4 regions of the Rhizobium sp. BIGb0125 genome follow, and region 1 is predicted to be linked to each of the others. Evidence: riboswitches for the same ligand, from Rfam matches in the RefSeq annotation. Region 1 holds a riboswitch; each other region holds the start of a gene.
The links. A riboswitch is a leader RNA that binds a small molecule or an ion and turns the genes downstream of it on or off. The one in region 1 is predicted to bind cobalamin.
Positions count from the first base shown of each region.

Region 2: another riboswitch for cobalamin. It lies ahead of bluB (5,6-dimethylbenzimidazole synthase); the one in region 1 lies ahead of M2418_RS06840 (CbtB-domain containing protein).
Region 3: another riboswitch for cobalamin. It lies ahead of M2418_RS12630 (ABC transporter substrate-binding protein); the one in region 1 lies ahead of M2418_RS06840 (CbtB-domain containing protein).
Region 4: another riboswitch for cobalamin. It lies ahead of M2418_RS10710 ((2Fe-2S) ferredoxin domain-containing protein); the one in region 1 lies ahead of M2418_RS06840 (CbtB-domain containing protein).

Region 1 is NZ_JANUDV010000002.1:584,551-592,191, forward strand. Features, by position in the region: gene M2418_RS06820 (GNAT family N-acetyltransferase) at 1-323, shown strand, start outside; gene M2418_RS06825 (type 1 glutamine amidotransferase family protein) at 355-921, shown strand; gene M2418_RS06830 (hypothetical protein) at 928-1,254, opposite strand; gene M2418_RS06835 (CbtA family protein) at 1,251-1,976, opposite strand; gene M2418_RS06840 (CbtB-domain containing protein) at 1,988-2,170, opposite strand; cobalamin riboswitch at 2,342-2,599, opposite strand; gene M2418_RS06845 (PAS domain-containing methyl-accepting chemotaxis protein) at 2,770-4,536, shown strand; gene M2418_RS06850 (EAL domain-containing protein) at 4,653-7,445, opposite strand; gene M2418_RS06855 (hypothetical protein) at 7,630-7,641, opposite strand, start outside.
Region 2 is NZ_JANUDV010000002.1:14,053-21,693, forward strand. Features, by position in the region: gene M2418_RS04125 (NADP-dependent malic enzyme) at 1-1,284, shown strand, start outside; gene M2418_RS04130 (DUF2865 domain-containing protein) at 1,463-2,545, shown strand; gene bluB (5,6-dimethylbenzimidazole synthase) at 2,580-3,266, opposite strand; cobalamin riboswitch at 3,346-3,531, opposite strand; gene M2418_RS04140 (TolB family protein) at 3,571-4,401, opposite strand; gene M2418_RS04145 (glyoxalase superfamily protein) at 4,584-4,961, shown strand; gene M2418_RS04150 (NAD+ synthase) at 5,098-6,777, opposite strand; gene M2418_RS04155 (LTA synthase family protein) at 6,976-7,641, shown strand, end outside.
Region 3 is NZ_JANUDV010000004.1:194,324-201,964, reverse strand. Features, by position in the region: gene M2418_RS25755 (hypothetical protein) at 21-230, opposite strand; gene M2418_RS25750 (cryptochrome/photolyase family protein) at 135-749, shown strand; gene M2418_RS12650 (FAD-binding oxidoreductase) at 881-2,134, shown strand; gene M2418_RS12645 (class I SAM-dependent methyltransferase) at 2,138-2,911, opposite strand; gene M2418_RS12640 (ABC transporter ATP-binding protein) at 2,914-3,678, opposite strand; gene M2418_RS12635 (iron ABC transporter permease) at 3,675-4,706, opposite strand; gene M2418_RS12630 (ABC transporter substrate-binding protein) at 4,712-5,731, opposite strand; cobalamin riboswitch at 5,913-6,151, opposite strand; gene M2418_RS12625 (methyl-accepting chemotaxis protein) at 6,259-7,641, opposite strand, start outside.
Region 4 is NZ_JANUDV010000003.1:497,446-505,086, forward strand. Features, by position in the region: gene M2418_RS10695 (ABC transporter permease) at 45-833, opposite strand; gene M2418_RS10700 (ABC transporter permease) at 830-1,747, opposite strand; gene M2418_RS10705 (ABC transporter substrate-binding protein) at 1,750-3,246, opposite strand; gene M2418_RS10710 ((2Fe-2S) ferredoxin domain-containing protein) at 3,261-4,049, opposite strand; cobalamin riboswitch at 4,179-4,370, opposite strand; gene M2418_RS10715 (GNAT family N-acetyltransferase) at 4,573-5,190, opposite strand; gene M2418_RS10720 (helix-turn-helix domain-containing protein) at 5,243-5,800, opposite strand; gene M2418_RS10725 (DMT family transporter) at 5,826-6,755, shown strand; gene M2418_RS10730 (alpha/beta fold hydrolase) at 6,788-7,641, opposite strand, start outside.

The sequences.
Region 1 (7,641 bases):
GCCCTATCCCATGGATTACCGCACTTGTTGCCGAAGCTGGTGATGAGTTGATCGGCTACGCCATTCTCGTTCCGCTCTACAGAGCGCAGGAAGCGCGGCGCGGCATGGAACTGCACCACCTCTACGTCCGCGACGGTCACCGCGGTCACGGTACTGGCCAGCATCTGGTATCGCGTGCACGCGATGTCGCAAAGCGTTGCGGCTGCGACTACCTTTCTGTCAGTGCCGCCACCGGTAATGTTGCTGCACATCGTTTCTACGAAAACATGGACTTCACACCGCGTCCGGTCACCGGCATGCGCTACATGCAGGCTATTGCGTAACGTTGGATTGCTGTCAGCAAGGACAAAGACAATGACCCGTATTGCAATTGCATTGACGCCCGAGTTCGCCGATTGGGAAAGCGCCCTGTTCAGTGCGGTGGCGCGCAGCTATCTGGGTGCCGAGATCATCATTGCGTCACCGGATGGTTCGCCCGTAACGTCAATGGGTGGCCTGAAAGTCATGCCCGATGTGGCCTATGGTGCACTTGATCCGGCCTCGATCGATGCACTGATTGTTCCAGGCGGACTGAGTTGGGAGCGTGGCGGCGCGCCGGACTTTACCGAGATGGTGCAGCGGTTCCGGCGGGAGGGACGTGTGGTCGCCGGCATTTGCGCGGCCGCCAGCATGCTGGCCGGCACCGGCATTTTGAATGACGTTGCCCATACCGGCAACTCACTTGCCTCACACCGCGCCTATCCAGCCTATTCGGGTGCAGATTATTATCGCGACCAGCCACAGGCGGTGCGCGACCAAGGCGTTATCACGGCAGCGGGAACCGCGCCGGTCAGTTTTACCACCGAGATCCTCAAGGCGCTTGACCTGTGGGGACAGGAAGCAGAATCAGAAATCAAGGCGTTTGCAGCCGAGCACCGCTGAGATAACTCAGCTGGCAACATCGCGGTCGAGAACCCGGCAAACACGCTGTGGACCCGACGCGATATCGTTACCCAATGCGCGACGAATATCCCGACTGTTCAGATGAAGGCTTTTGTCGATTGGTAGGTTTTGTCGCTTGATCTTGTCGAGGGCGGCAGCTTCAAACGCAGCCTGATGCTCGGTAAAACAGGCAAGGCAGGCCTCGCTATCCGGTGATGCACCAAGCAGTGCCTTGAAAGCAAGGCGGTGCACGGCGCAAGGCGCGCCATGCCCGGGAACAGAAAAGCGCAGCGCATCAAGCGCCACGCTCCATTCGGCAGAACCGTTGTTCACTTGGCCGCTTCAAAGCGCTTGAGGAACGTGCCGCTCAAAGCACCCAGCAACACCCAGAAGACAAAGCTAGTGAGTGTGGCAAGGATGATGAAACGGCGCTCCAGTGGCAGTGGTGCCAAAGCATGTTCGCCTTCTGGCGGCAACGGCGCACCAATGACATGCGGCGCAGCAATCAGCACGATGGCGAGAACCGCAGCCCATGGCTCACGACGGAAAGCCAAAAGCGCTAAACCACCTGCTGTTGCTACCGCAGTGCCAATCCACCAGGCCTGACGCGCGGCCAGTTCACCAGCCGGGCTTCCCGGCAATTCAGGCGGCAGACCGACCATCGGCGCCAGAGCCACGGCCGCAAAGCCGCCAAGCCCCCAGAACAGACCTTCACGCCAGCCAATATTGCTGCCCCGCAGTGAGATGAGGCCGGTCAGAACCAGTGCATAACCGATTGCCGTCAGAATATTGGCAGCAGCCGTGTAGGCATTCCGCTCAAAACCATCCGCCGGTCCCCAGGCTTCTTCGTCATGAGCGTGGCCAGCAGGCGCAGCCGCTTCACCGGTTGCCGGTGCTGCGTCATGATTATGCCCGGCCTCACCGCCAGCCGATTCGAATGTCTCGGCATGCAGGATCAACGGTGTGGTGCCGACATATTGCATGATACTGACGGCAAGTCCGCAGATCAGCCCCACCAGAACGGATGTAAAAACGATATTACGAAAAGACGACATGTCGCTCTCCCTCAGTGGCAGGGAAAGGCGTTGGCATGGCGCGTATCATGCGCGGCATTATGCACGGCCTCGATATGCGAAAAGCCGACAAAACCGATGATGAACAGGCCGCAGAACACGGCCAGAAGCGACTGGACTGCGCTGGCAGATTTGACAGATACCGCCTGCGTGGCGGCGTTGTTTTGGACAGACATGGTGAACCCTCTCGCTCAATGCATACGCAGTCTCAAAAACGGAACCGGCAGCGTATGCAATGGACACGCGGATCCGCAATCGACATCCGTCACCACGGGGAAGCACACGAAGAAAGAGGAAACCGCCGAAGCATTTCCGCAAAACCGCGCAAATTCCGGACACCCCGCCGGCATGGACACTCTCGCGATGGCAGGTCTCCTGGCTCACGGGTCGTAACCTGAAAACACCTTCCCGGTCTGTCTGTTTTTTCGCATCGACAGTGCAAAATCACTATGATTTCATATCGATGCGCCAGACCAGTGGCTCTTTGTTTTCAGGCTCTCCGTTCACAGTTGCGGGGGCAGCCACGAATGAGGACAATTCCCTATCGTGTTCCCTTTTCATCCAGCCGGAAAACCCGGCAAGGAACCATCCATCTTTGTTATCCGGCGCGGCACGGTTTGAGTCAATGGGCGACGTTTCAATCGGGCAATCAGTGTCGCTGCGTGACAAGGTGATTGTACCGTTAGAGCTGAAAATGCGGAAATCTAATCAAAGTTTTAACTAAAATTTGCCAGTGAATAGTTATAGACATTAACCAAGTTTGACAGGTGGAGTTATGGGGTTTGATCGCATTTTCAGCACGGAAGCCGCGGCTATCCTGTCTGCATTCAGCCGATCGCAGGCCATCATATCTTTTACACCCGACGGCATGGTGCTCGACGCCAACGAAAATTTCTGCGCGACGCTCGGTTACCGGCTAGATGAGATCAAAGGCCGTCATCACAGAATGTTCATGCGCGCAGAAGACGCTGCCGCAGCAGACTACACGACGTTCTGGAAGGGCCTCGCTTCCGGCCAGTATGAGCAACGCCAGTTCCGCCGCCTGACGAAGAGCGGTGAAGAAATCTGGATCCAGGCCAGCTATAACCCGATTATCCGCGGCGGCAAGGTAGTCAAGGTGGTGAAGATCGCCACCGACATTACTGCCGCCAAGCAGGAGAGCGTGGAAAGCAAGGGCAAGATTTCCGCGCTGTCGCGCGCACAGGCCGTCATCGAGTTCAAGCCGGATGGCACGATCCTGACCGCCAATGAAAACTTCTGCTCGGCGCTGGGTTACAGCCTCGAAGAGATCAAGGGACGCCACCACAAGATGTTCTGTGAGGCCGACTATGTTGCCTCCAATGAATATGCCGGGTTCTGGCCACGTCTGGCGGCTGGTGAATTTTATGCCGACGAGTTCAAGCGCATTACCAAGGATGGCAGTGCCATCTTCATTCAGGCGACCTACAACCCAATCCTCAATGATGAAGGCAAGGTCATCAAGGTTGTGAAATTTGCCACCGATGTCTCTGGTCGCGTACGGGCACTTCAGGAAGTGGGCGCTGGTCTTGAACGTCTGGCGGAATGCAATATTCGTCTGACAATCGACGACCCCTTCGTTCCTGAGTTCGACCACCTGCGCCACGACTTCAACCAATCGCTGGCGAAGTTCCAGGAAACCCTTGAGCAGGTGCTGACCGAAACGGCCATGCTGTCCAGTAAAAGCGGCGAGATGCGCGCCAGTGCCAGTGGCATTGCCACCCGCTCGGAGCAACAGGCGGCGGCTCTCGAGGAAACTTCCGCAGCACTTGAACAGATTACCGAGACGGTTCGCGAATCCACCGGTCGCACGGCCGAGGCCCGTAAGCTGGTTCAGGACGCCCGCATTGCAGCTGTCGATTCCGTGCAGGTTGTTGATGCAACGGTTGATGCCATGGCGCGCATTGAAACCGCATCACGCGAGATTTCCAAGATCATCGGCGTCATCGATGAAATCGCCTTCCAGACCAATTTGCTTGCCCTCAACGCCGGTGTTGAGGCTGCCCGCGCCGGTGAAGCGGGCAAAGGTTTTGCGGTCGTCGCGCAGGAGGTGCGTGAGCTTGCCCAGCGTTCAGCCTCCGCCGCCAAGGAAATCTCCGGCCTGATCAAGAACTCGACCAATGAGGTCAATGAAGGCGTCAGACTGGTTGGCAAGACGGGTGATGCACTCAAGAACATTCAAGGCTTTGTGCAGAGCATCGAAAGCAATGTCGAGGCCATCGCGATTGGCTCTTCTGAACAATCCACGAAGCTGTCAGAGATCAATTCGGCAATCGGCTCGCTCGATCAGATGACCCAGCAGAATGCCGCAATGGTCAGCAGCATGAGCGCCATTTCTGAAGCATTGGCCGAAGGTGCTGGTGAACTTGAACATCTCGTCAAGCGCTTCAAGCTTAACCGCCGCAAATGGCAGCGTGAGCCGGGCTCGGATGCCTCCAAACTTGGACCCGAAGATCGCGGTTACGGCAAAAACACCATTTACCAGCCAAAATCCGCCATCAAGGGATTGGCCAAGGCGTCATAACAGCAAAGGCAAGGATTGCTCCTTGCCTGTTGTTCATCCGTCTACACGTCACTGAAACCGTCGAATTTTTAACCTGCCCGTTTTTCACGAGACGGGCAGTAATTTTTTGTATCAACTCAGACAGCTTTGCCGATACCAAAAAGCAGAGGTGTGGAAGCTGACAGCTGTTCGCGCGTTGCCGGGCGACCAAACAGGAAGCCTTGAACCTCGTCGCATCCTTCCGACAACAGCACCTGCAATTGCTCGCGTGTCTCGACACCTTCAGCCAGCACCGCCACATCGAGGCTTTTGCCGAGTGCAACAATTGCCCGGACGAAAGCCTTGGACTGTCGGCTTTCCAGCTCATGTACGAAGCTCTTGTCGAGCTTGATCTTGTCGAACGGGAAGGACCGCAGTGTTTCAAGCGACGAATAACCGGTGCCGAAGTCATCAATCGCAATCGTTACGCCCATCGCCTTGATCTGACGCAGGATATGCAGTGCACGCGCCTTGTCGCCAATGATGGCGCTTTCGGTGACTTCAAGCTCAAGACGCGCGGCAGGCAGGCCGGTGTCCAGCAGGATTTCCCGGACCTTCTCGACCAGTATGACATTGTTCAATTGCAATGGGGACAGATTGACCGCAATCTTATGCGGGATGTCCCAATCTGCGGCCTCACGGCAGGCCTGATGCAGCACCCATTCGCCAATCGCCGAGATCGCACCACATTCTTCTGCAATCGGAATGAAATCGACTGGTGAAACGAGACCTCTTTCCGGATGCAGCCAGCGCAGTAGCACTTCGTAGCCGGTGACCTCATCGGTCTTTACCGAACGCTGCACCTGATAGGTCAAGTAGAACTGCTTCTGTTCAAGGGCAGTCCAGATATCGCGGCCCATGGCCCGCCGTTCCCTGGCCGCTTCGTCCATCGCGGCTTCATAGAAGCTGATCTTCTGTTCGATGCTGGCCTTGGAACGGTACATAGCCATATCGGCATTGCTGAGCAACTTTTCCCGGTCAGTGGCATCCTGCGGATAAATCGCCACGCCAAGGCTGGCACCCGGCACAATCTCGGTGTGAGAGAGTTCGATTTTGGTGGTCAGCAAGCGGTTCATGCGGCGGATGAATTCGTCCAGCTCCGTCTGATCGGTAAAGCTTTTTATGGCAACAAATTCGTCGCCACCCAGGCGGCCAACCGTTTCACCAGTTAGCAGTCGTTCACGCAGACGCTTTGCCAATGTCACCAGAACGCTGTCACCTGCGGCATGGCCAAGCGTGTCATTGACCTCTTTGAAATTATCGAGATCGACTGCGATAACGGCGACCTTTGAAGTCAGTGTGTCTGCGTCTCGAATAGCGGCATCCAGCGTTTCAACAAATTGGCGGCGGTTTGGCAGGCCGGTCAGAACGTCATGGCGAGCAAGATGGGCAATGCGGTTTTCAGATTTAACGCGTTCGGTAATATCCTCGACGGTTGTCACCCATGCACCTTGCACCGCCGGGCGATGAATGACACGCACCGTGCGTTCATTCTGGATCGTGCGAATGGTTTCGCCACCTTCCGGCGCGCGGATCAGGTCGATATGGCCGTGATAAAAATCACAGGCGTCGATCTTGCTGCCGGCATCATGGCCATAGGGCAGTTCGCAGATTTCCCGGAAGGTCTTACCAACCAGATCCGCGTTATCGGGAATACCAACAATTTCATTGAGGCGTGTATTCTGCAGAACCAGACGCTCGTCCTTGTCGAACAACATGATGCCATTGGCCATGTTGTCCAGAGCAAGCGCCAGATTGTCGGAAGCTTCCTGAATGCGGTTGGCAGCACGTTTTTGCTCGGTGCAATCCCGCGTGATCTTGGCAAACCCGGCCAAGGTGCCGTCTTCAGCGTAGATTGCATCAATTACCACAGCTGCCCAGAAGGACGAACCGTCCTTGCGGTAACGCAATCCTTCAGATTCAAACTTGCCTTTCGTCCGGGCTGTCTCAAGCGCCTTTTCAGGAAGTCCTGCGGCCCTGTCTTCCTGTGAATAGAATTGTGAAAAATGCTGGCCGACAATTTCATCTGCCGTGTAACCCTTGGCACGCTCGGCGCCCGCATTCCAGTTGCTGACCCGTCCCTCAGTATCCAGCATATAGATTGCGTAGTCGGTAACGCCCTGCACGAGGCGTCGGAAATTGGTTTCACCAGCTACCGTTGCAATTTCTGCCCGCATGGCAAACATTGCTGCCGTCAGCCCGGCAAACAGGAAGGACAGTGTCACGCAGGTGATGATGAGAACCATCACGCCCGCAGAGATGACGTTGCTGGCTGGCGCGGAGTAATCCGGTACGACAGTGATCGCGGCCATGGCGGTGAAGTGCATGCCAACGATTGCCAGCGTCAAAAGTGCGGCAGGCAGGATGACAGGTGAACCGCTGGTCTTTTCAGCGCGACGTACCGCGAATGCTGGCACAGATAGCACAACCGCCAAAATGGAAGCCGCAATGACCAGGGAGCGATCCCAGACAATGGTGCCAGGCAGTTCAATTGCCGTCATGCCGATGAAGTGCATGCTGGTGACGCCGATGCCGAACAATACACCTGCAGCAACAGTACCGTGCCGACCGGTATCGTAGGTCGCGCAGGCCGCAGCCGCCACGGTCGTTCCGATGGCAACCGCCAGCGAAATCAGCGTTCCATTAATTTCATAACCGAACACAAAACCGGGATCATAGGCAAGCATTGCCACGAAATGGGTGGTCCAGATGCCAAACCCGCTTGCCCCGCCGGTCGCAGCAATCCAGATCACACGAGGTAAGCCACTGCTTTTTACAGCGCGCCGCAGCAGCAACATCGCTACCGTCGCGGAAAGAAGGCACAATATTCCCGCAAGCACTACCAGTCGCATATCGTGCTCATACACCAAGCACGTCAGTATCGAATTCATTTCATACCCCGAATATGCAGAGACGTCACATGCCTGAAATAAGCAATGGTAGCGCCCGTCTAGGCCGGGCATTACTGAAGGCAACAGCTTACGAGATGATTAAATCCGCAGGGTTCTCAAAGGCGTGGTTAACGAAGTCGATCCATCTTCAACGCTGCATTATCAACCACTAAGGGCTTGCACGTTAAGAGCGTTT
Region 2 (7,641 bases), 570 kb from region 1:
GCGCTGGATTGTGGTGCGACCACCATCAACGAAGAAATGAAGATGGCGGCCGTCAAGGCAATTGCCGAACTGGCGCGTGAAGAAATCTCAGAAGTGGCTGCGAAAGCCTATTCCGGTGACACGCCGCTGTTTGGACCGACCTACCTCATTCCATCGCCATTCGACCCGCGCCTTATCCTGCGCATTGCACCGGCCGTTGCCCGTGCGGCGGCAGCCAGCGGCGTTGCATCGCGTCCGATCACCGATTTCGACGCCTATCTCGACCAGTTGAACCGTTTCGTCTGGCGCTCCGGCTTTGTGATGAAGCCAATCTTTGCCGCTGCGAAATCGGCTGAGAAGAAGCGCATCATCTTCTCGGAAGGTGAAGACGAGCGTGTGCTGCGTGCAGCCCAGGTTCTGCTGGAAGAAGGCACCGGCGTACCGATCCTGATTGGTCGTCCACAGATCATCGAATCCCGCCTCAAGCGTTTCGGTCTGCGCATTCGTCCACATGCGGACTTTGCCGTGGTCAATCCGGAAGACGATCCACGTTACCGCGAATATGTCGATGATTACTTCGCGCTGGTTGGCCGCATGGGTATCAACCCGGAAGCTGCCCGCACCATCGTTCGTACCAACACCACCGTCATCGGTGCGCTGTCGGTCAAGCGTGGTGAAGCAGACGCGCTGATCTGCGGTCTAGAAGGCCGTTTTGACCGTCACCTGCGTGACGTCAACCAGATCATTGGCAAGAAAAAAGACGTACGTGCATTCTCGGGCCTCAGCCTGATCATCTCGCAGCGTGGCGCAACCTTCTTCACCGATACGTTTGTGACCTACAATCCAACCGCAGAAGAAGTTGCGGAAAGCACCATTCTGGCCGCTCAGGAAATCCGCCGCTTCGGCATTACGCCAAAGGCCGCGCTGATCAGCCACTCGAACTTCGGTTCGCGTGATTCGGAAAGCGCCCGCAAGATGCGTGACGCCTTGCAGATCGTGCGTGACACTGCACCAGATCTCGAAGTCGACGGCGAAATGCAGGGAGGTTCTGCCCTGACGGAAAGCCTGCGCAAGCGCGCCATGCCTGACAGCACGCTGTCTGGCGAAGCAAACCTGCTGGTGTTCCCGAACCTTGACGCGGCGAATATTTCGCTCGGTCTGGTCCGCACGATGACGGATGCGCTGCATGTTGGCCCGATCCTGCTCGGCACCGCCCTGCCCGCACATATTCTGTCGCCAACCGTGACATCGCGCGGCGTGGTCAACATGGCAGCCCTGGCTGTCGTGGAAGCCTCGCATCCGTAATGGTGCCCTAAAGCTGCGTTAACGCAGTTTTGAATTGCCGATTGCCGCAACTGCCTCATTTATATGATAACAATCTGATGAATGAGGCGCTTGCGGCATATCTTTTTCCATCCTTTTTGTTTGGATGTCCGCAGACGCGAAGCCGAAAACGCAACCACATCGGAAGCGGAACATACAGGTGACAGCTTTGAAACTGCGCAATTTTACAATGCTGTTTTTGCCGGTATTGATCGGTAGCTTTCCTGCCGTGTCCTTTGCCGCCTCGGTGTGTGATGACCTGCGTCAGGAATTGCGCGCACCGGCACAGATTATTGGCAACACTGCCGAAGTGCGCCATTTTGCCAGCGCCTTGACCCGCCAGAACATCATCATCCGCAAAATCCGCAATGATCTGAGGGCCTATGGCTGCTCGAGCGGCAGCATTGTCGTTTACGGTGGTGAAAATGCCCAGCTGTGCGACCAGATTGAAGATGCGCTTTATGACGCCGAGGCGGAGCGTGACGACCTGCTTGTCAGCCGCGACCAGATGATAGCGCAGCAACGTAATCGCGGCGTTGACCGCGACCGTGTCATGGCAGCACTTGATGCCAATGGCTGCTTTGACGAGCGCCCGCAGTCTGCGGCCGCTAGCCCGAATGATCAGACCCAGGAATTTGCCCCACCCGGCATGATCGAGGTGGACCCGAACCGCCAGCCGGTGTTCACACCGCCAATGCAGGGCGGCCTTAGAACCCTGTGCGTACGCACCTGCGACGGCGCGTTCTTCCCGATTTCGTCCAATGCCTCACCGCTTGATTTTCGCCGTCAGGCCGCGACCTGTGAGCAAATGTGCCCCGGTTCTGAGACCGAGCTTTATTACCACTCCCTGCAAGGTCAGGAGAGTGCGGACATGGTTTCTGCCGAGACCGGCAAACCATACAAGGACCTGCCGACCGCCTTTGCCTATCGCAACACGTCAGCAGACACCCGCTCGCCGTCCTGCGGCTGCAACATGGCGTCCTACTTCGACCAGATGAAAAAGCAGGAAGAGGCCAACCAGTCCAAACCCGCAGAACCCTATTCCGGCGTTACCGATATCAAGACGCCGAATGGCGAAAAGAAGCAGGCAGAACAACCGGTTGCCGAAGCACCAGCCGAGCGCGACTATGACCCCAAAGATAGCAAAGTCCGGGTCGTCGGACCACAATTTCTGCCCGAGGAAACCAGCCGGATCGATCTGCACAATCCGGCTCTGCAAGGTGCACAACCGCAGCAGCAGTGATGCACGACGCCTTTCCTCACACGCGCCAATAGATTTAGCGACGGCCCCACTGATCCTGGAACACCAGATCTTCCAGCGGCAGCCTTTTGGCCCAGCCCTTAACCGCCAGTTCCGGCTCGCGGTAGAGTTCGGTCACGTAACCCAGACATAACCAAGCAACGATTTCGATATGGTCGGGAATGCCGAGAATGCGGCGTATGTCTGCATCATGGAAGATACTGACCCAACCGACACCCACCCCTTCGGCACGGGCAGCAAGCCACAGGTTCTGGATGGCGCAGACCGTGGAATAGACATCCATGCGCGGGTTGTGGGTGCGTCCCAGAACGACGGTACCACCACGGGTCGGATCGCAGGTCACGCAGATGCTGAGGGGGGCGGTGCGAATGCCCTCGAGCTTGAGGCTACGATAAAGGCTCTGCCTGTCATCTTCGAACAGCAGCGCCGCCTCCTCATTGGCACGGGCGAAAGCCTGCCAGGCGGCATCACGCACCGTCTGATCCCTGATCAGTGTGAAGTTCCACGGCTGCATGAAACCGACCGAAGGTGCGGCGTGAGCGGCGGCCAGCAGCCGCTGCACCAGATCATCCGGCAATGGATGGCTTTCAAACTCATTGCGCACATCACGGCGCGTCTCAATGGCCCGGTAAACGGCTGCCTTGTCATCACAGGAAAAAGCGCCGGCCGCGTGGCGGGCTTCAGAAAACGGATCATCCTGCATCGTTAATCCCCAACAATGCCTATCGCCGGCAGATCCCGCAGAACCCATCCGGCAAACAACCATTCCCGCCGTCCATACGGGCTGGTCTATGATGTCGGGCCGGTCTTCTGGCTTGGCATCGTCCTTCCGCTGCCGCCTTCCCGGAACATCCAGTGGCGATTGGTGCAGCAGATGTCCGCCTTACAGCGTTGGGCACGCTCCGGTCTTGCACCGGATTCCCGATTCTCCCGCACGTCGTGCAGGCACCTGACGGCAGTGCTTATGTCCGCTAGATCGCGCAAATGCAAGCCGCGTGCATGTGGCGTCAGGTCGCCGGGAAATACCTGACATAGGCGAACTCATCGCCATCAGGCGACCAGTTGGGCGAGTTCATGGTGCCCTGCCCGCCAAACAGCTCAAACAGCGTCTCGACATTGCCGCCATCGGTATCCATCAACCGCACCCGCACATCGAGGTCACGGGGATGGTCAAAGACATCGGCGTCGTAGGACACGAACACCACCTTGTCGCCTGATGGCGACGGATGTGGAAACCAGTCTCCAAAATTACTGTCGGTTACGCGCTCGACGGATGAGCCATCAGTCTTCACACGCCATATCTGCATCAGCCCGGTGCGGCTGGAATTGAAATAGATCCACTGGCCATCGGCGGAGTAATCCGGCCCGTCATTACGGCCCTCACCATGCGTAAGACGTGATTCAACTTCGTTCTCTATGTCCATGGAATATATATCAAAAACCTGATCGCGAATGCCGCAGTAGGCAAGTGATTTTCCATCCGGTGACCAGCCATGCCAATAGGATGGCAAATTGTGCGTCATCAGCTTTGGCGTGCCGCCGGAAGACGGCAGCAGGTAGATTGCGCTCTTGCCAAACTCCACCTTGTCGGAAATGGCATAAAGCGAACCGTCGGGCGAAATGCCATGGTCGTTGTTGCACAGGGTCGCAAAACCTGTGTCCACCTTGACCGGTGTCGGATCACCCGAAAGCGACAGGCGATAGATCAGCCCATCGGCATTAAGCAGAAGGTATTGGCCATCCGGCGACCAGTTGGGCGCTTCAAACAGCGCCTCGGTCTGCCAGACCACACGCATCTGACGGGTGCGGATGTTGTAGATTTCGATGGAACTGCGCACGCATCCTCCCGGGATTACTCATCAACAGGATTGAGCGGACATTTTATTTGCCTCGCCCGACACCTTCACATAATGATCCTATTGCCGCAGGCACCGTCCTGCAAATTCAAATAAGGAGAACAGCAGCGTTTCGGCACCGTACGTTTACCCTGCCCCGTTTCTCCCAGGTTCGAGGTTCTGCGATGAATTCCATCGCCGATCAAGGCATCCGTATTGGCCGGATTGCCGCCATGCTTCCCGTCAAGGACATTCAAAAGGCCCATGACTTCTATGTCGGTGTTCTCGGCTTCACCAAGGTCTTTGAAAACGGCAATCCCGTCGGTTTCATGATCCTGAAGCAGGGCAATGCCGAGCTGCATCTGACCCTGCAGCCGTCACACAAGGCAGCCCCCTTCAACGTTGCTCACATGATGGTGAGTGACGTCGATGCCCTGCATAGGCTGTGCAAACAACATGGCCTGCGCATCATCAAGGGTCTGCAGGACAAGGATTACGGCCTGCGCGCCTTTGTTTTTGAAGACCCGGATGGCAACCGCATCGATGTCGGTCAGGTAATCTAGGTACGGGAATGGTGTCGCGCCGACGCGCTCCGCTGGATCTCTGTGACAAGCATAGAGACGACGAGAGTCGTGTTGCAGCCATACACGGCAACCCACCATACAAAACGGCGCGGTTTGAGCCGCGCCGTTCTTATCTCTACCGGTCTCTGAACCGGTTGGTGATCGGGTAACGGCGATCACGCCCGAAGTTCTTCTTGGTAATTTTCACACCCGGCGCAGACTGGCGGCGCTTGTACTCCGCAAGATAAAGCAAATGCTCGATGCGATGTACGGTCGTGACGTCATGGCCGCGCGCCACAATGTCATCCACCGACATTTCCTGCTCCACCAGGCATTCCAGGATATCATCCAGCACCGGATATGGCGGCAGTGAATCCTGGTCGGTCTGGTTTGGACGCAGTTCGGCCGATGGCGCCTTGGACAGGATGTTCGCCGGTATCACCTCACCGGACGGACCAAGCGCGGTTGGCGGCACATGTTCGTTACGCCATTTCGAAATGGCGTAGACCTGCATCTTGTAGAGGTCCTTGATCGGGTTGAAGCCGCCATTCATGTCGCCATAAAGCGTGGCGTAACCCACCGACATCTCGGACTTGTTGCCGGTCGTCACCACCATGGAGCCAAACTTGTTGGACACCGCCATCAGGATGGTGCCACGGGTACGGCTTTGCAGGTTTTCTTCGGTAATGCCCTCTTCGGTGCCCTCAAACAGTTCGGCAAGCGAAGACAGGAAACCTTCCACCGGCTCGACAATCGGCACGATGTCGTAACGGCAGCCCAGCGCCTTGGCGCAATCGGCAGCGTCTTTCAGCGATTCATCCGACGTATAGCGGTATGGCAGCATGATGCAGCGAACACGCTCTTCACCCAGCGCATCGACCGCAATCGCTGCGCAAATGGCGGAATCGATACCACCGGACAGGCCAAGCACGACGCTCTTGAAGCCGTTCTTGTTGACGTAGTCGCGGAAGCCCAACAGGCAGGCGCGGTAATCCGCTTCCTCGCCCTCGGGGATTTTCGACATCGGGCCGCTGTGGCAGTGCCAGCCGTTCTCAGTGCGCTTCCAGTCCGTGACCGCAAGTGTCGCCTCAAACTGGCTCATCTGGAATGCCAGGCTCTTGTCGGCATTCAGCGCAAAACTTGCGCCGTCGAATACCAGTTCGTCCTGCCCGCCAAGCTGGTTTGCAAAAATCAGCGGCAGATTGGTTTCGATAACCTGACGTAGCGCCACCTGATGGCGCACTTCCACCTTGCCGCGATAGTAGGGCGAACCGTTGGGCACCAGCAGCAATTCAGCACCGGTTTCCGCCAGCGTTTCGCACACGCCCATATCGTTCCAGATTTCTTCGCAAATTGGGATACCTAGCCTGACACCACGGAAATTGACGGGACCGGGCATTTCGCCGGCCACGAATACACGCTTTTCGTCAAACTCGCCGTAGTTCGGTAGGTCGATCTTGTCGCGCAGCATCAATATCTTGCCGCCGTCCAGCACGGCGACCGAGTTGTGGCGGCCAAGTTCACCCTGTCTTGGGAAACCGACAATGACGCCGGGACCGCCATCGGCGGTGTCTGCCGCCAGATCTTCAACCGCCTTCAGGCAGGCATTGAGAAACGCCGGCTTCAAAACCAGATCTTCCGGCGGATAACCTGAAATAAACAGCTCGGTCAGAAGCAGAAGGTCAGCACCTTGGCTGGCCGCATCTGCCCTTGCCTCACGCGCCTTGGCGAGGTTGCCCGCCACGTCGCCAACCGTTGGATTGAACTGCCCGATAGCAATTCGAAGAGTATTCGGTGTGGTGTGTAAGTCGCTCATACATAACCATTTAACGTGTGGCGTCTTACTCCGCAATCAGTGATGAGAAGCACAGGCGCGGTCACGTAAATTTCATCCCGAAACACTGTGCATTTTCAACAGTTCATGTCGCGTTCATGAAACTTATGTGACAGTTACATGACAAATTGACGACAGATCTTTTCATGATTCTGTGACCATACCGCCGGAGTGACGACATTGAGTAAATCGGTTCCCGAGATCGAGGAAACCGAGAGGGCTGCTTTTGCCCTTTCAACAAGAAGTATCAAGCGCATAACGATGCTGCTGGGCGAAGCGGTTTTCGTGGTGAATACACTGCTTGGCGCACTGCTTCTGGTCGTTCTCCTGGAATGGATTGCCCGCGGCACGCTGACCGATGTGGGCACATTTTTAACCTCGACTGCCCGGCCCGGCATGACCACGGTTGCTGCGGTCTTTTTGGCGATGATCGCACTCGACGCGCTGTTTGGCCGCCACTACCAGTCGTTTATCATTGCGGTACCGGCACTGCTCATCCCGGCCCTCATTTCCAGCCAGAAGCAGTTCTACCTTTCTGACCCGCTCTACCCGTCCGACATGCTGTTTGGCCGGCAGATTTTCCAGCTGCTGCCTGCCATGTTGCAGGCACGGCCGCTGGCGGCAGTCGGTGTGTTTGCCGGTCTTGCCATTGCCATTGTTGCCATCGTTTTTGCAGCCCGCTTCATCTACAAGGCGTCGCCTGCGCTGCCACTCACCGGCCGTCTGTGGCGCTTGGCGCTTGCCGTTCCGGTTTTGGCCGGTCTTGGTTCCCTGATGGAATATTCGCAATATTCCTGGATCCGCGATCGCCTGAACATTATTCCGATGATGTGGGACCAGAAGGAA
Region 3 (7,641 bases), on a different contig from region 1:
AGCTGGGAACGTCCAAGCTCTCACCCTATTTGCGATTTGGCGAAGTCAGCGTCCGACAGCTTTGGCACAGTGCTCTTCATTATGGCGAGCAACATCCTTCCGTCTCGTCGGGCGTCGAAAAATTTCTCTCTGAGCTGATCTGGAGAGACTTCCATTACCACCAGCTCTACCACCGCAAGGATATTGCGCGTTACGATATGCGCGATGCCATCGCCCATATCGAATGGCAGGAGAACAAAAAAGCGCTCAGCGCCTGGACAAAAGGACAGACGGGCTTCCCAATCGTCGACGCGGGCATGCGGCAATTATGGGCAACCGGATGGATGCACAATCGCGTCCGTATGCTGGTTGCCTCCCTGCTCACCAAAAACCTGCTCATCGATTGGCGACATGGTGAAGAGTGGTTCTGGGATACGCTGGTGGATGGCGACATTGCTAGTAATCCCGGCAGCTGGCAGTGGGTTGCCGGTTGTGGCATGGATGCTGCCCCTTACTTTCGCGTATTCAATCCCGTTGTCCAGGGCGAACGGTTCGATGCTGCGGGCGATTACGTCCGTGAATGGGTTCCTGAACTGGCCGACATGCCGAACAAATGGATACACAAACCGTTTGAAGCACCAGACACCGTACTGGAAAAAGCCGGTGTAGTACTGGGTAAAACTTATCCAAAACCTATTGTTGATTTGAAAAGCTCATCGCGTCGTGCACGCAACAGTAAAAAGGGCGAAGAAGACGATCTCTTCGCCTGACACTCAAGGCTTTGCGTCATCCAATCATAGAAGACATTTTATGTCGACAGTATGTATTACATCATGTTAGTGCTTGCCAAAAGCACTTCCTCCGTGGTTGGGAAGGGTGACAAAATCGGCGGGAGCGTCTTATGAGCGATCAGGAAAAACACGATGTGCTTGTGATTGGCACAGGCATTATCGGAGTGATGTCGGCACTTTATCTGCAATCACAAGGTCGTTCTGTAACCCTTTTGGAACGTGGAGAAATTGCACGGGGCGCAAGCTCCGGAAATGCCGGCATTCTAGCATTCCCTGAGATCATTCCCATTCCTGCGCCGGGCCTTATGAAAAAGGCGCCGCGTTGGCTTTTCGATCCGCTGGGCCCGTTAAGCGTTCCACCATCCTATGCCCTGAAGGTTGCTCCCTGGCTGTGGCGTTTCTGGCGCGCGAGCTCCGAATCCGCCTTCCGGCACGGACTAAAAACCCAGATCGCGATGATGAAACTGTCTGCCGCGGAGATGGACGTGATCCGCGCGATGCCCGAACTCTCCGGTTTCTTTACCAACACCGGAACGCTTGATCTTTACGACAGTGAAGCAAGCTTCAATGCCGCTGCTGCCGATTGGGCGGAAAAGGAAAAAGCCGGTTTTGTCTTCAACCGTGTTGGGCGCGATGAGATCGACGAATTGCAGCCGGGTCTGGCACCACAATTCCAGCACGCGATGTTTACACCTGGCGGCCTGCAGGTCTCCGAGCCATACGAATTCACCAAGGCGATTGCGGAACTGGTCATCGCACGAGGCGGCAAGCTGATTGAGGGCGAAGCGCTACGTCTTGAGCCCCGTGGCGACGAGGCGCGCGTGACCTTGACGGGCGGCAAAACACTGGACGCGGCAAAGGTGGTCGTCGCTGGTGGCGCATGGTCAAAGAACCTTGGTGCAAGCCTTGGCGAGAACCTGCCGCTTGAGACAGAACGTGGTTACAACACAACCCTGCCCGACCAGTCTTTCAACTTGACCCGCCAGCTCTATTTCAATGACCACGCGTTTGTCGTGACGCCGCTCTCCACCGGTATTCGAGTGGGTGGTGCCGTCGAACTGGGCGGTCTGTCACTGCCGCCGAATTACCGACGCTCCGAAGCACTTTTGGGAAAAGCTGCCAAGTTTCTGCCCGGTCTGAAAACCGAAGGCGGCAAACAGTGGATGGGTTTCCGCCCATCCATGCCAGATTGCCTGCCGGTTATCGGCGCCTCCAAGGTAAGCACCGCCATCATCTATGCCTTCGGGCACGGGCATCTTGGCCTGACGCAGTCGGCGGCAACGGGCAAACTGGTCAGCGATCTCGTTGCCGGACGGGAACCATCAATTTCCATCGATCCATTCCGCGCCGGCCGCTTCGGTTAAACATCACGGTTTTGTCGCGGTCAGAATAAACCGGCGATAAAGCCGTGTTCTCAAACGATCACGCAAATTCGCCTGCTTACGCTGCGCCACCGCAATCGGGTCATGCGAGTGCAGGCGAATATCTGAAAACCCGGCACCTTTCAGTAGTGGAATGATGCGTTCAGGACGAAGCCCGTCCCCGAACGGCAGCTGCTCCATAATGTGTTTGTGTTTGGCGCTTTGGGCACTGTCGTAATGTGGATCGGGCAGGGAAAACCGGCCAAGCAGCGCAATCAGCTTTGACGCGATGCGGCCAACCGGCGTCAATTGTGCCCAGTCCCCGTCAAAAACCAGCAAACGGCCACCGGACTTCAATACACGGTGCCATTCCTGAAACGCCTGTTCAGGCTGCGTCAACGTCCAGACCAGATGACGGCATACGATGGCATCATAGATGTCGTCAGGCTCCATCGTGTTTTCGGCATCTGCAAGCACAAAACGCAGACGCGGTTTTCCCGCGTGTTTGCGCCGCGCAACTGACAACATAGCCTCGGAGAAATCGAGGGCCGTCACGTCATGACCAATGTCGTGAATAAGCCGTGTCACCTCGCCCGTGCCACAGGCCAGTTCCAGCACGGATAATGAATGTTCACCTAAAGCGTCGCGCACTGGCTGCTGCCAGGCGTCAAATTCTGGTCCGGGTGGAATACGATGGCCGAATACCAGATCGAATGTTTCCGACCGTTTCGACCAGTAATCCCTGATATCGTCCTTGAGATGGAAGTTGTCGATGCTCATGGTCAAGCCGTCTTGTACTGGATATGGCAACGGCCATGGTAAGATGATCGCTCGATACGCGCACTAACTCCAAAAACGTCACGAATGAGCGTTTCCGTCAGAACCTCTTCTGGCGGGCCGAAAGCCACGATCTCCCCTGCATGCATGACCGCGAGATTATCGCAGAACATCGCTGCAAGATTGAGATCATGCAAGGCGACGATACACGTTACCGGCAACCGGGACACCAGCGCCAGAATGTCCAGCTGGTGCTGAATGTCGAGGTGGTTGGTTGGTTCATCCAACAGAAGCTGTGACGGCGTTTGCGCCAATGCCCGGGCAATATGAACCCGCTGTTTTTCACCACCAGACAGCGTGTGCCAAAACCTAGACGCTTTATCCAGCATGCCGACATGTGTCAGCGCATCCTGTACGGCGGCCTCATCTTCCGACTTCCAGATTGAAATCGGGCTGCGATGCGGTGTTCGTCCAAGCTTGACGACATCGAGCACACTGACCTGGATTTCCGTCGTTGCCTGTTGTTCAACAAAGGCCGTACTTTTGGCAATCTGGGCCTGAGAAAGGGTCGCTATGTCCTCGCCGCCAAGTGTAATTACGCCGCTCTGGACTTTGCGGATACGGCAGATGAGCCGCAGCAAACTGGATTTTCCCGAACCATTTGGCCCAAGCAGGCCAAGCGTCGTGCCGGGTGCAGCGTCGAGAGTTACGCCATTGACAATAAGACTGCCGCCTGAAGCCCAGTGCACTTTTTCCAGCGAAATACTCATGCGGCCCTCCGTGCACGGTAGAGAATAAAGGCAAAAGCGGGCGCGCCAAACAATGCAGTTACCACGCCGATTGGCAGGATTTGCTGTGGGATGATGATACGTGACACGATATCGGCTGCCACCATGAATATGGCACCGATCATCGCAGACACAGGCAAAAGACGCTGATGTCCGGAGCCAGCAATGAACCGTGCGGCATGGGGAATGACCAACCCGACAAATCCGATACAGCCAACGATGCTGACGACGGTTGCCGTCATCAATGCCGTCACGCCAAGCAGAGTTATGCGTACACGACGAACGGGAATACCAAGTCCGGCGGCGGTATCTGTACCGAACATGAAAGCATCCAATGCCCGGGCATGGGCCGCACAAAACACAAAACCCAACAATGCAACGGGTGCAGCGAGATAAACGTCCGGCCAGCGCACACCGGACAGGCTACCGAGCAACCAGAACATCACACCACGTGCCTGTTCTGCATTTGCAGATGTGGTGACGATATAGGATGTCAGCGCATTAAAGAGCTGCGAACCGGCCACGCCGGCAAGAATTATACGGTCGCTGCTGCCACCAGCGCCGGCCGCAAGCAGTGACACGAGAAGAAACGCAACGACGGCGCCCAGAAATGCGCCCGTAGACAGTGTCAAAACACCGTAACCGATTCCCAGAACCATAATACAAACGGCACCGGTCGAGGCACCTGCGGAAATGCCCAGCACGAAAGGTTCAGCAAGAGGGTTGCGTAGCAATGCTTGCAGGATCACGCCACAGAGCGCCAGCGCAGCCCCTGCACTTGCCGCAACCAAGGCGCGGCTCAGACGATAGTCCCAGATTACGCCTTCATGGATGCGGCTGATTTCAAACGGCATTCCAAAGGCGCGTTTCATGATCGCCTTGACCGTCGTATCGAGCGGAATGGAAATTTCGCCGATCGACACGGCAAGACTTATCATGAAGCCGAGAAGCGTCAGAAAAAAGACGGTGACTGCCAAAGGCAGCCACCATGCTGAACGACGTGCAGGCATTTCTGTCACTTGGAAATCCCGAGCGCCTGGATACCCTTTGCCAGGATTTCAATGCCATCAATCGTACGAATGGTCGGGTTCATGGACTGTGCATCCATCATGACGAAATGTTTGTTCTTAACGGCATCCATGTGGCTGGTGACCGGATCGTTCTCCAGGAAGTCGATCTTGACCGCAGGATCATCGGCGGCATAACGGCGACGATCCATGGTAGCGATAACGACGACAGCAGGGTTGGATTCGGCAATGGTTTCCCAACCGACCAGCGGCCACTCTTCTTCCGTGCTTACGACATTTTTGGCACCAAGCGTTTTCAGAATATAGGCCGGAGCACTGTTTTTACCGGCAATATAGGCGTCGCCCTTCACTTCCTTGCTGGAGAACCAGAAAACAACAGGAAGATTGGCCGACGATGCGTTTCCGATCGACGCGACGGCTGCGGCCTCACGTGCCCTCAGATCGGCTACCAGTTTTTCGCCCCGTTCTTTGATATCGAAAATATCGGAGAGTTCGCTGATCTGCTGATAGATCAGATCCATCGTGAAAAGTTCTTTGCGTACGCCATCGCCACCATCGGCATTGATCTTGGCCACGCAGTCTGCAGGAGAAACATAGGTATTGATGCCAAGTGAACCGAATTGTTCGCGTTTGCCCACAGAACCCTGCGTGCCGACGTGCCATTCGAACTCCGCAGCAACCAGATCAGGCTCTTTGCCGACAACCGATTCAAAGCTGGGGTCATTGTCTGCAAGGCGCGGAATTTGCGCATTGACGCCTTCATATTCTTTCAAAACCGGCCCAACCCAAACGGCGGTACCGGCAATCTTGTCTGCCAAGCCAAGGGAAAACAGGATTTCGGTCATGCCCTGTCCGATCGAAACGATCTTTGCTGGCGCCTTTTCGAACGTAATCGACTGACCGCAATTGGTAACCGTCAACGGATATTGGGTCGCCGCATGGGCACTAGCAGAGAACCCGGCAACTAAAACGGTTACAGCACTGAGAGTTTTTATGATGGCACGCATGGAAGCCTTCCGATTGGAAATATTTGAAATGCAGTTGAGATTACGGGCCTAAATTGCCCGGTTTGTGCAGCGTTTAGAAAAACGACGCGCGGTTAACCCAACAATGCAATGAACGGAGGCAACAAATGCATATGTTATGTAATAACATGACTATTCCTTTCCGGACAACCCCGCCCGGTGCGTTGGATTAACAAATAACGGCAGGTCTCCTGGCTCACGAATTCACGCCGTTCATCTGCCTTCCCGTGCACTCAGCGGCACAGTGGCATGGTGTAAGAGCTACACCACAAGGATGAGCGGCAATCCGCTTACAGTTGCGGGGGCAGCCATGGCATTGTTTCTTCGATAGAAACGCACCATGTTCCCTATTAATCCCCTCCAGGTACAACCCTTTGGAGAACCGTCGGATGCCACTTATGGCCAAGGCGCAGACAAGGTCAAGGCTATTGCGACAGACCGAACAAAAGAAAACCGCCGCCCCAGAGATTGAGGCGGCGGCATTTTTCATTCTCAAAAATCTTGGAGGCTCAGAATTCTGTCCAGTCCGCTTCCTTGGCTGTAGTCGCAGCGGCAGATGAACCGCCACCGAAGGCGCTCGCCAACCTATTGCCCAGTGCACGTGCTGGAGACGCAATCGGCCTGGACTTTGTCGATGCTGCCACCGGTGCCGGTGCAGCAGGTCGCGAAGCCGAAGCGGCGGCGCGAGGAGCAGCAGGCCTTGCGAAACCAGCCATACCGCCGGTGCCTGTCAGTCTGAACTGGCCGAGCAGCGAGTTAAGGGACGTGGCTTCCGTTGCAAGACCATGGCTTGCCGCCGTTGTTTCTTCGACCATGGCAGCGTTCTGTTGCGTGCCCTGATCCATGGTGTTGACGGCGGTGTTGATTTCCTGAAGACCAACCGACTGTTCGCGGGTTGCCTCAGCAATCGCGTGAACATGCTGGTTGATTTCCTGAACCTGAGCAACGATAGCGTCCAGCGCCTTGCCTGTCTGGTCGACAAGGTGAACCCCGGTTTCGACATGCGATGTCGAGGCAGTGATCAGCGACTTGATTTCCTTTGCGGCATTTGCAGAACGCTGGGCAAGTTCACGAACTTCCTGCGCCACGACAGCAAAACCCTTACCAGCTTCACCAGCGCGGGCCGCTTCGACACCCGCGTTCAGAGCAAGCAGGTTGGTTTGGAAGGCAATGTCATCGATAACACCGATGATGTTACCGATTTCGCTGGAGGATTTTTCGATCTGCTCCATTGCGGTGACGGCTTCACGCACCACTTCACCAGACTTTTCTGCTTCCTGACGGGTACGGGAAACCAGGTGGCGTGCCTCTTCTGCGCGCTTGGCGGAATCTTTGACCGTCGTGGTGATTTCTTCCAGAGCGGCGGCTGTCTCTTCAACAGAAGCAGCCTGCTGCTCTGTGCGGCGGGAAAGGTCGTCAGCCGAGGAGCGGATTTCATTAGCACCAGCATCGATGGCGCGGGCATTTGTACCAACGCTCTGCATCGCCAGATCAAGCTTTTCTGCCGAATGGTTGAAGTTCTGACGCAGTGTGTCCAGTTGGCCGTTAAATGGATGTGCAATACGCGCAGCCAGATCGCCATCAGCCAGTTTGCCAAGCGCGGCACCCAGCGTATCGACGGCTTTCTGAATTTCTGCGGCTTCCAGGACCTTCTGCTGCTCGCGTTCAGCGCGCTCATTCTCGGTGCTGACGCGATCTTCATCAGCTTGACGGGACAGGCGACCACGTTCAATGGCGTTGTCGCGGAACACGGCCACTGCGGCCGCCATGTTGCCAATTTCGTCCTTGCGGTCGAGGCCGTCAATTTCAGACTTCACATCGCCACTGGCCAGTGTCTGCATGCGTTCGCGCAAACGAACCATCGGTGCAGTGATACCGGCGTGAGCGACGTA
Region 4 (7,641 bases), on a different contig from region 1:
AGTTGCATTGTGGAAAAAATTACACGCGAAAACCTGTACTGGTATCAGATATGGCGGCGGCGTCTCTGATCCATTTCGGAATTGTCGAAGGTCCAGTTCAACACCGAGACTGTTATCGCAATGGCAATGCCGGGCCAGATCATCAACATCGGATGGTCGAAGATGAAGACGCGATATTCAAACAGCATGGAACCCCAGTCGGGTTTTGACGGGTCTGCGCCAAGGCCGATAAAGGCAAGTGCCGCATAGGCAACGATGGCAAGACCGGCCTGATTGCCGACATAGGTCAACATCAGCGGCAAGGTGTTGGGCAGCAGGTGGCGGGTTATCATTCTGGCCGGTGACACACCAAGGCTTTGTGCCGCCAGAATGAAGGGCTGGCCCAGCACCCGTTTGCTGAGCGAATGGGCCAGCAGCGAATGCGGACCAATGCCTGCCAGCCCCAAGGCCACGCCGGCACTGAGCGGTGACAGGCCAAACAGCGCGGCGGCCGTCAGCGCCACGATGAGCGTGGGTACCATGATGAAAAATTCGCAGGCGCGCAGCAGGATGCTTTCACGCCAACCGCCCAGAATGGCGGCGGTGGTGCCAAGAATGCTGCCGATAACAAAACCGATGGAGGCGACGGCAAAGATGACGCAGCCGGTTCTCCAGCCACCGGCCAGAATGCGCGAAAACAGATCCCGCCCCAGATGGTCGGTGCCGAGAATATGCTGGCTGCTGACACCGGCATGGCGGGCCAGAATATTGACGGCATCCGGATCATGCGGTTGCCAGAGGCCACCGGTGACGAAAAACAAAGCGATCAGCGCCAGCAACAGATAACGGATCATAGGCGGGCTCGCGGATCGAGATATTCCATGGCAAGGCGCGCGGTCGCATTCATCAGCAGCATCCACAGCGCAATGACCACGACATAGGCCTGCAACACCATCTGGTCACGTGCCGCAATGCTCTGCACGAGAAACTGGCTGATGCCCGGCAGGCCGAACAGGATTTCCATGGTTGCGGTTGAGCCGATGACCCAACCGGCCTCGGAGCGAGCGGCCGACAGCAGCGCGTAAAGCGCGCTGCGGTGGCCGTGGCGCCACAGCGCCTGACGGGGTGACAGACCCTTGGCCAAAGCGGTGACGTAAAATGGCAGGGCTGCGGTTTGCCTGAGATCATGGCGGTAAACCCGCGCCAGTACGGCTACCGAATGCAGCGCAATCAACACAATGGGCAGGACGATCGAGGCCGTGTCATTGGCAAAGGGTCTGATCCACTTCAACTGCACGCCCAGCACCCATAACAGCACCAGCCCGGCCCAGAAGGCCGGAACGGCCTGCACGAACACAGACAGGCTGCGGCTGAACCTGTCGACGATACCGCCGGGTTTGAGCGCAGCAAAAAAGCCAAGCGGCACGGCCAGCAGCATGGCGAGAAAAAGCCCTGACAGGCCCATGAACAGCGAGACCGGCAGGCGCGCGGCAAACTCTGCAAACACCGCCTCACCCGTGCGGAAGGAGCGGCCCCAGTCGCCCACAACGAACCCTTGCAGCCAGTGCAGGTAGCGCAGCGGAATTGGCTGATCCAGCCCCCATTCCGCCCGCAAGGCCGCGAATGTTGCATCCGTTGCCGGCAGGTTCCAGACATGCACGGCAATGGCCACGGGGTCAGACGGCATTGTCGAAATAATGGCGAAGGCGGCGAAGGAAATCGCCGCCAGCCCAATGGCTGATCTGATGCAGGGCCAGATCAGGTTCATGACTATTTCGCTTCGCCAATATCGGCGCGCAGGACGTGGTAGTCCGAACCCCAGGGCTGATAGTTTTCCAGCCGCTTGGACACACCGACATACCAGACCGGCGAGACAAGGAACGAGGCCGGAACGTCCTCAAACAGCTTGTCCTGCGCATCCAGCGCAATGCTGACGCGGGCATCCGGTTCACCTTCCGACGCAAAGCGGTCGAGAATGGCGTCAAATTCCGGCGATGCATATTTGGCGTAGTTGAGCGACGCGCCGGTACGTAGCATCGAGTTGAGGAAGAAGGCCGGGTCACCGCTTGGTGCAGTGTGTTGTGCCCAGAGCGCAATATCGAAATCGCCTGCCGAAGCAACCTGCTGGATGCTTTCAACCACCTGCGTATCAAGCTCCACGCCGACCCGTGCCAGCTGCGCCTTGACGACCGGCAGCATGGTTACGAGGTCAGGACGCTGCGGATAGGTAATGGCCAGCAGGCGCAGCGGCTTGCCGTCCTTTTCGCGGGTGCCGTTGGAACCCTTGGTCCAGCCCGCCTCCTCCAGCAGCGCCGCTGCCTTATCCAGATCTGTGACGCGGGCATTTTTTCCAGCAAAGGGAAAATAGGCGGCGTAAGCACCGGTTGCCGGTTCACCGCCATTGATCGCAGCTGCCAGTTCGGTGCGGTCAAAGGCCAGATCAAGCGCCTGGCGCAGTTTGACATCTGCCAGCAACGGACGGGTGGTGTTGAGGAAGGCCAGATACTGATAACCGACCGGGAAAGACTTGATGGTAAGGTCCGGGTTGGTTTTCAGGCGGCTGACGACTTCCGACGGCAGGCCGAAGGCCAGATCAAGCTCGCCGGATTCCAGCGCCAATGTCATGCTTTGCGCGTCACCAAACTTGCGGAACTCAACCGGAGAACGACTGTCTGCACCGGCAAAATGGGCGTTGGGTGCAAGTGTGATCGAGGCATCTGTCTTGAAGGCGGCAATGCTGTAAGGGCCGGTAAACAGCGCTTCACCATTGGCCGCCGGTGTGTAGGCCACCAGTGGCCATTCGGCAAACAGCGCCTGAATGTAAGGCACCGGCTTTTCCGTCGTGACCTTGAGTGTCAGGTCATCCACCGCGGCAAAACTCAGCTTGCCACCGGTCGCAAGCGCCGCCTTGTTGTTGGCGAAGGTATTGTCAAATCCGGCGGCCAGCGCCTTGGCGGTGACGGGCGAACCGTCTGAAAAGGCGCGGCCCGGCTGCAGGGTGATTGTCCAGGTCAGATCGTCATTGCGCTCTGCCTTGTCAGCCAGTTCCGGCACCAGCTTGCCATCACGGTCAACGGTAAACAGGTTTTCGCCAACGCCGTGGCTGGTCAGTGCCCAGCCATTGGAACCCTTGGCCGGATCGGTGCCCGAGGTGATGTAGGTTGCGCCAACGCGCAGCGGCTCTGCGGCAAAACCGGCAGCCGCCGTGGACATGACGGCGGTGGCAAGCCAGGTCGCACCAAGGCGCGACAGGAATTTGGATGACATTTTATCTCCTCGGATCAGTTTTGGGGAATACGCAGCCGCTGCTTGCGGCCTGTTGGATGGTAGGCGTGGGTCTCGACCACATGGTTGCCGAGTTCAGGGCTGCCGAGCAGATGGCCTGCAATGATGTCATCGACCGCCTGTTCGGTAACGCCGCCGTAATAGGTGCCATCGGGAAACACCTGCAGCACCGGCGCCAGATTGCACGGCCCAAGGCAGGTGGATTTGGCTGTCATGGTGCCAGCACCGGTGACGCGCAGTTTCAAACGTTCCTGCTGGTTGCGAAGGTGGTTCCAGATCGTATCGGCGCCTGCGCTGTTGCAGGCACCGCCGGAACAGACGAGAACGCGGTATTTTTGCGCGGGCACCAGCGAGCCTTCCTGTACGACCGCCTTGGCGGGCGTGGTTTCCAGCGCCTGCGCCTGCCCCAAAAGCTCGCTCATCAGCGGCAGCATTTGGCTGGCAGAGGCGATATCGCCGGTGATGGAAATTTCGGGCCAGGGCTGGGTGGCTGACGCACGCCAGCGCTTCAGCGACTTGACCAGCCAGTTGCGGAAACTCGGCTCGACCGGCAGAACCAGCGGCAGAATGGTGATATGGTCAAGCTGCTGTTCCAGCAGGGAAAACAGCCCGTCGCGCAGCGAGGGCGTGCCCTGCTCCGTAAAGGCAAATTGCACGATGTCTCCGGAGTGTGACAGCGCAATATGTTCAGCCAGGTTTTCGGCAAGACGTTGCATTTCCAGATGTGGAGATGCGGCAAAGGCAGACTTTGCAATGAGAAGAATGGCGCGCCGTGACGGGCGCATGGGTGGGGTTTTCTTAAGTTCTACGTCTTCATTCACTGCCAAAATCTCGAATACAGGAGGCAGCAAAAATGAAGGCATGTCTGGCAGGAAGGCCGCGCACACACTCATTCCTGTGGCACACCCCGACCACGGAATCGTATCTCGTCAGGCAGGTCTCCTGGCTTGCGGGTCAATGCCGTTGTCCGTCTTCCCGGCATTTCTGCCAGTGACATGTTGGACAAACGGCTAACCGCTTACAGTTGCGGGACAGCTTCGGTTTTGCACCGAATTCCCTCTTAGCTTCCACCCAGAGGTGGAAGAACCATGACCCAGACAAGCTACACGTTCAGATATCACTGTCAATGTTACCAAGCCGCGCTTTGGTACGGGCAGCGGATGGACCGACAGACAACATAAGTTACGTTATTACATAACATGACTATCTATTATGGCAAGAGCATTGGGTGGCGAATGCACGGCAAGCCCCTGCCCCTGGCAACCGTGTGACAAGGGCAAGGTTGGGTGACTGGTGTTAGGCTTGTTTCTATTCCGGCTGGATCAGCGGCACATGCGGTGCGGCCGTCAGTGGCAGGTGGCCGGTCAGGCGCGGATCGGCCTGCGTTTCCACCTGAAAAGCGTACGGCCGGAAACCGGAGCGCAGGTAAAAGCCGAGTGCCGAGGGATGGTCCAGCGTGCAGGTGTGCAGGTGCAGGCGTTTGATGTCTCTCTGCCAGGCACGTTTCAGCGTCGCATTCATCAGCGCGCGGCCAAGACCCTTGCCGGTTACTTCCTCGGTCAGGCCCAGAAACACCAGCTCACACTCATTCGGTTGACGAAAATCAAGTTCCATCAGGCCGATGTCCTGCTGACCATCGCGCAGCACATAGACCTCGACGTCGTCATGGCCGATGATCGAGGCCAGTTTTTCATCGCTGATGATGAGGCGCGAGAACCACAGCCATTCTGCACCAATCTTTCGGTACAGCGTGCGGTAGGCCTCCAGATTTGGCTTTTCCATTCGTTCAAGGCGGATGTCACCGGCAAAGGACGGTTCCGCCGCGTGCGGGTTTTCGGTCATTTCCAGACAGGTGACGACACTGGCAACATGTCCCGGCTGGACGTGCGAATAACCTGATGGCGTGAAGGTCTTTGTGGTGCTCATGATCATGCTCGATATATGCGGAAGGCAGGAATTGGGGTGTTTGGGCTTGCGTTTAGCAAACCACCACGCGGGTAAAATGCAGCACTTCATCGCCGATATTTTCATAGGAATAAGGCTGGGCGCTGTCGAAAATGGTGAAGTCCCCGGCTTTGACCACCACCGAACCATCCTGTTTGTTGATGCGCAGGCGACCCGCCGACACGGATATCATTTCATACCAGCCAACCGGGTCCGGCTCTGCCTGATAGGTATCGCCCACATCGATCGACCAGGACCACAATTCGGCAAGGCTGCGGGCTGGCGCCGTGCCCAACAGCACGGCAAAACTTTTGCGTGTTGCGCCGCGCCAGGCAATTTCCTCGACCTTGGTGGTGCTGGCGGCCGGATTTGCCACCATGGCCGCAAAGCCGACACCCAGCGCACGCGACAGCGAGGCCAGTTTGCTGAGGCTGATATTGGTATCGCCGCTTTCGAGATTGCTGATCATGCGACGGCTGAGGCCGGAGGCCTGGGCCAGTGCTTCCTGACTCATGCCCGCGTCGGCACGGTACCGGCGAAGATTGGCAGCCACATGCGCGAGAACATCGGATGGGTCATCTTGACTGTGCATTATATTGCTCATATTGCGTATTATTATGCACACACTTTCGAAATACAAGCTGGTTTTTTCCCGCCAGGAGCTGGCGTTGATCGCCATTACCGTGGTCTGGGGCGCGACATTCCTGATCATACACACTGCCATGAGCCATACCGGGCCGCTGTTTTTTGTCGGCCTGCGGTTTCTCGGAGCTGCTGCCATTTGTCTGGTCATTTTCCGCAAACGCATGCGGCACCTGACCCTGACCGAACTGCGTGGCGGCGCGGTTATCGGCACATCGATATTCATCGTGTTTTCCCTGCAGACCTTCGGGTTGCAGACGGTCAACAGCAGCACATCGGCCTTTTTGACGGCGCTTTACGTGCCGCTGGTGCCGCTGCTGCAATGGCTGGTGTTGAAACGGCCGCCGAAAACCACCACGCTTGTTGGTGTGGCGCTGGCCTTTGCCGGGTTGGTGATGATTGCCGGGCCGGATGCGCTGCATGTCGGGCTTGGGGCCGGCGAAATTGCCACCTTGCTGAGTGCCTTTGCCATTGCCGTCGAGATACTGCTGATGAGCCGGTTTGCGACGGTGGTGGATAGCGGCCGTATTTCCGTGGTGCAGTGTTTTGTGGCAAGCGCCCTTTCCTTCCTTGCCATGCCGCTGTTTGGCGAAGGCATTCCCGACTTTTCATGGGTATGGCTGACGGCAGCCCTCGGCTTGGCGGTGGCCAGCGCGCTGATCCAGTTCACCATGAACTGGGCGCAGAAAACCGTGTCGGCGTCTCGCGCCGCCATCATCTATGCCGGGGAACCGGTGTGGGGCGGCATTATTGGCCGCATGGCTGGCGACCGGCTGCCGCCGCTGGCGCTGCTGGGCGCGTTGTTTATCGTCGCTGGCGTTATCGTCAGCGAATTGAAAGCCGCTGAAAAACGACAGGATGACACGCCGCTGCCTGACGATGATGGCGTCAGGCCGACACCATAAGCGAGGTGGATAACGGCAGGCGCGGGAAAACCTCAGTTTTCCAGTGTGTTGAGAAAGTCCAATAACAGGCCCGATACCTCTTCGGGCCTTTCCTGTTGCAGCCAGTGACCGGCACCACCAAGCACATGGCTGCCGCGCAGACCCGGCACCAGAGACGGCATGGCGGCAATGATCTGGTCCATGCCGGGAATGCTGAGGCCGGTATCCCGTTCGCCGATCATGAAAAGCGCGGGCATGCTGACCAACTGGCCGATGTTTGCCTGTTGCAGTTCCCAGTTGCGGTCGAGATTGCGGTAATAATTGAGGCCACCGGTAAAGCCGCTTTTTTCAAACGCGTGAACCAGCTGGTCAAACTCTTCCTGCGGCAGCCAGGCCGGCAAAGTTTTCGGCTCTGGCAGGCTGGGCAGAAGTCCGGTTTTACGGTCCACCATACCAAAGGGGTTGGGTGTCGCATCCCCTGCCTTGCGTGGCCCCGCTTCACCGCTGGCGGCAAACAGAAGTTTGCGCAGGGTCAGCGCCACGTCACGGTTAAACTCGACCTCGGCGCCTTGCGGCTCCTGAAAATACAGGGTGTAAAACAGCGCCTGATCATTTTGCGGAAAAATCTGTGATGGCGGCACGGGCGGTTGGCCCATGAAGGGAACGCTGAGTGCCGCCACAGCGCGAAAACGGTCCGGCCGCATCAGTGCGGCCTGCCAGGCAATGGTTGCGCCCCAATCATGGCCGACAAGGACAGCCTGCTGTTCGCCCAGCGCATCCAGCAGCACCACCAGATCACCCGCTGCATGCACCACGCTATATTGGTCGTCACGCGCTGGCGCATCGGTTTTGCCATAACCGCGCAGATCCGGTGCCACGACGCGGTAACCGGCCTGCGCCAGTGCCG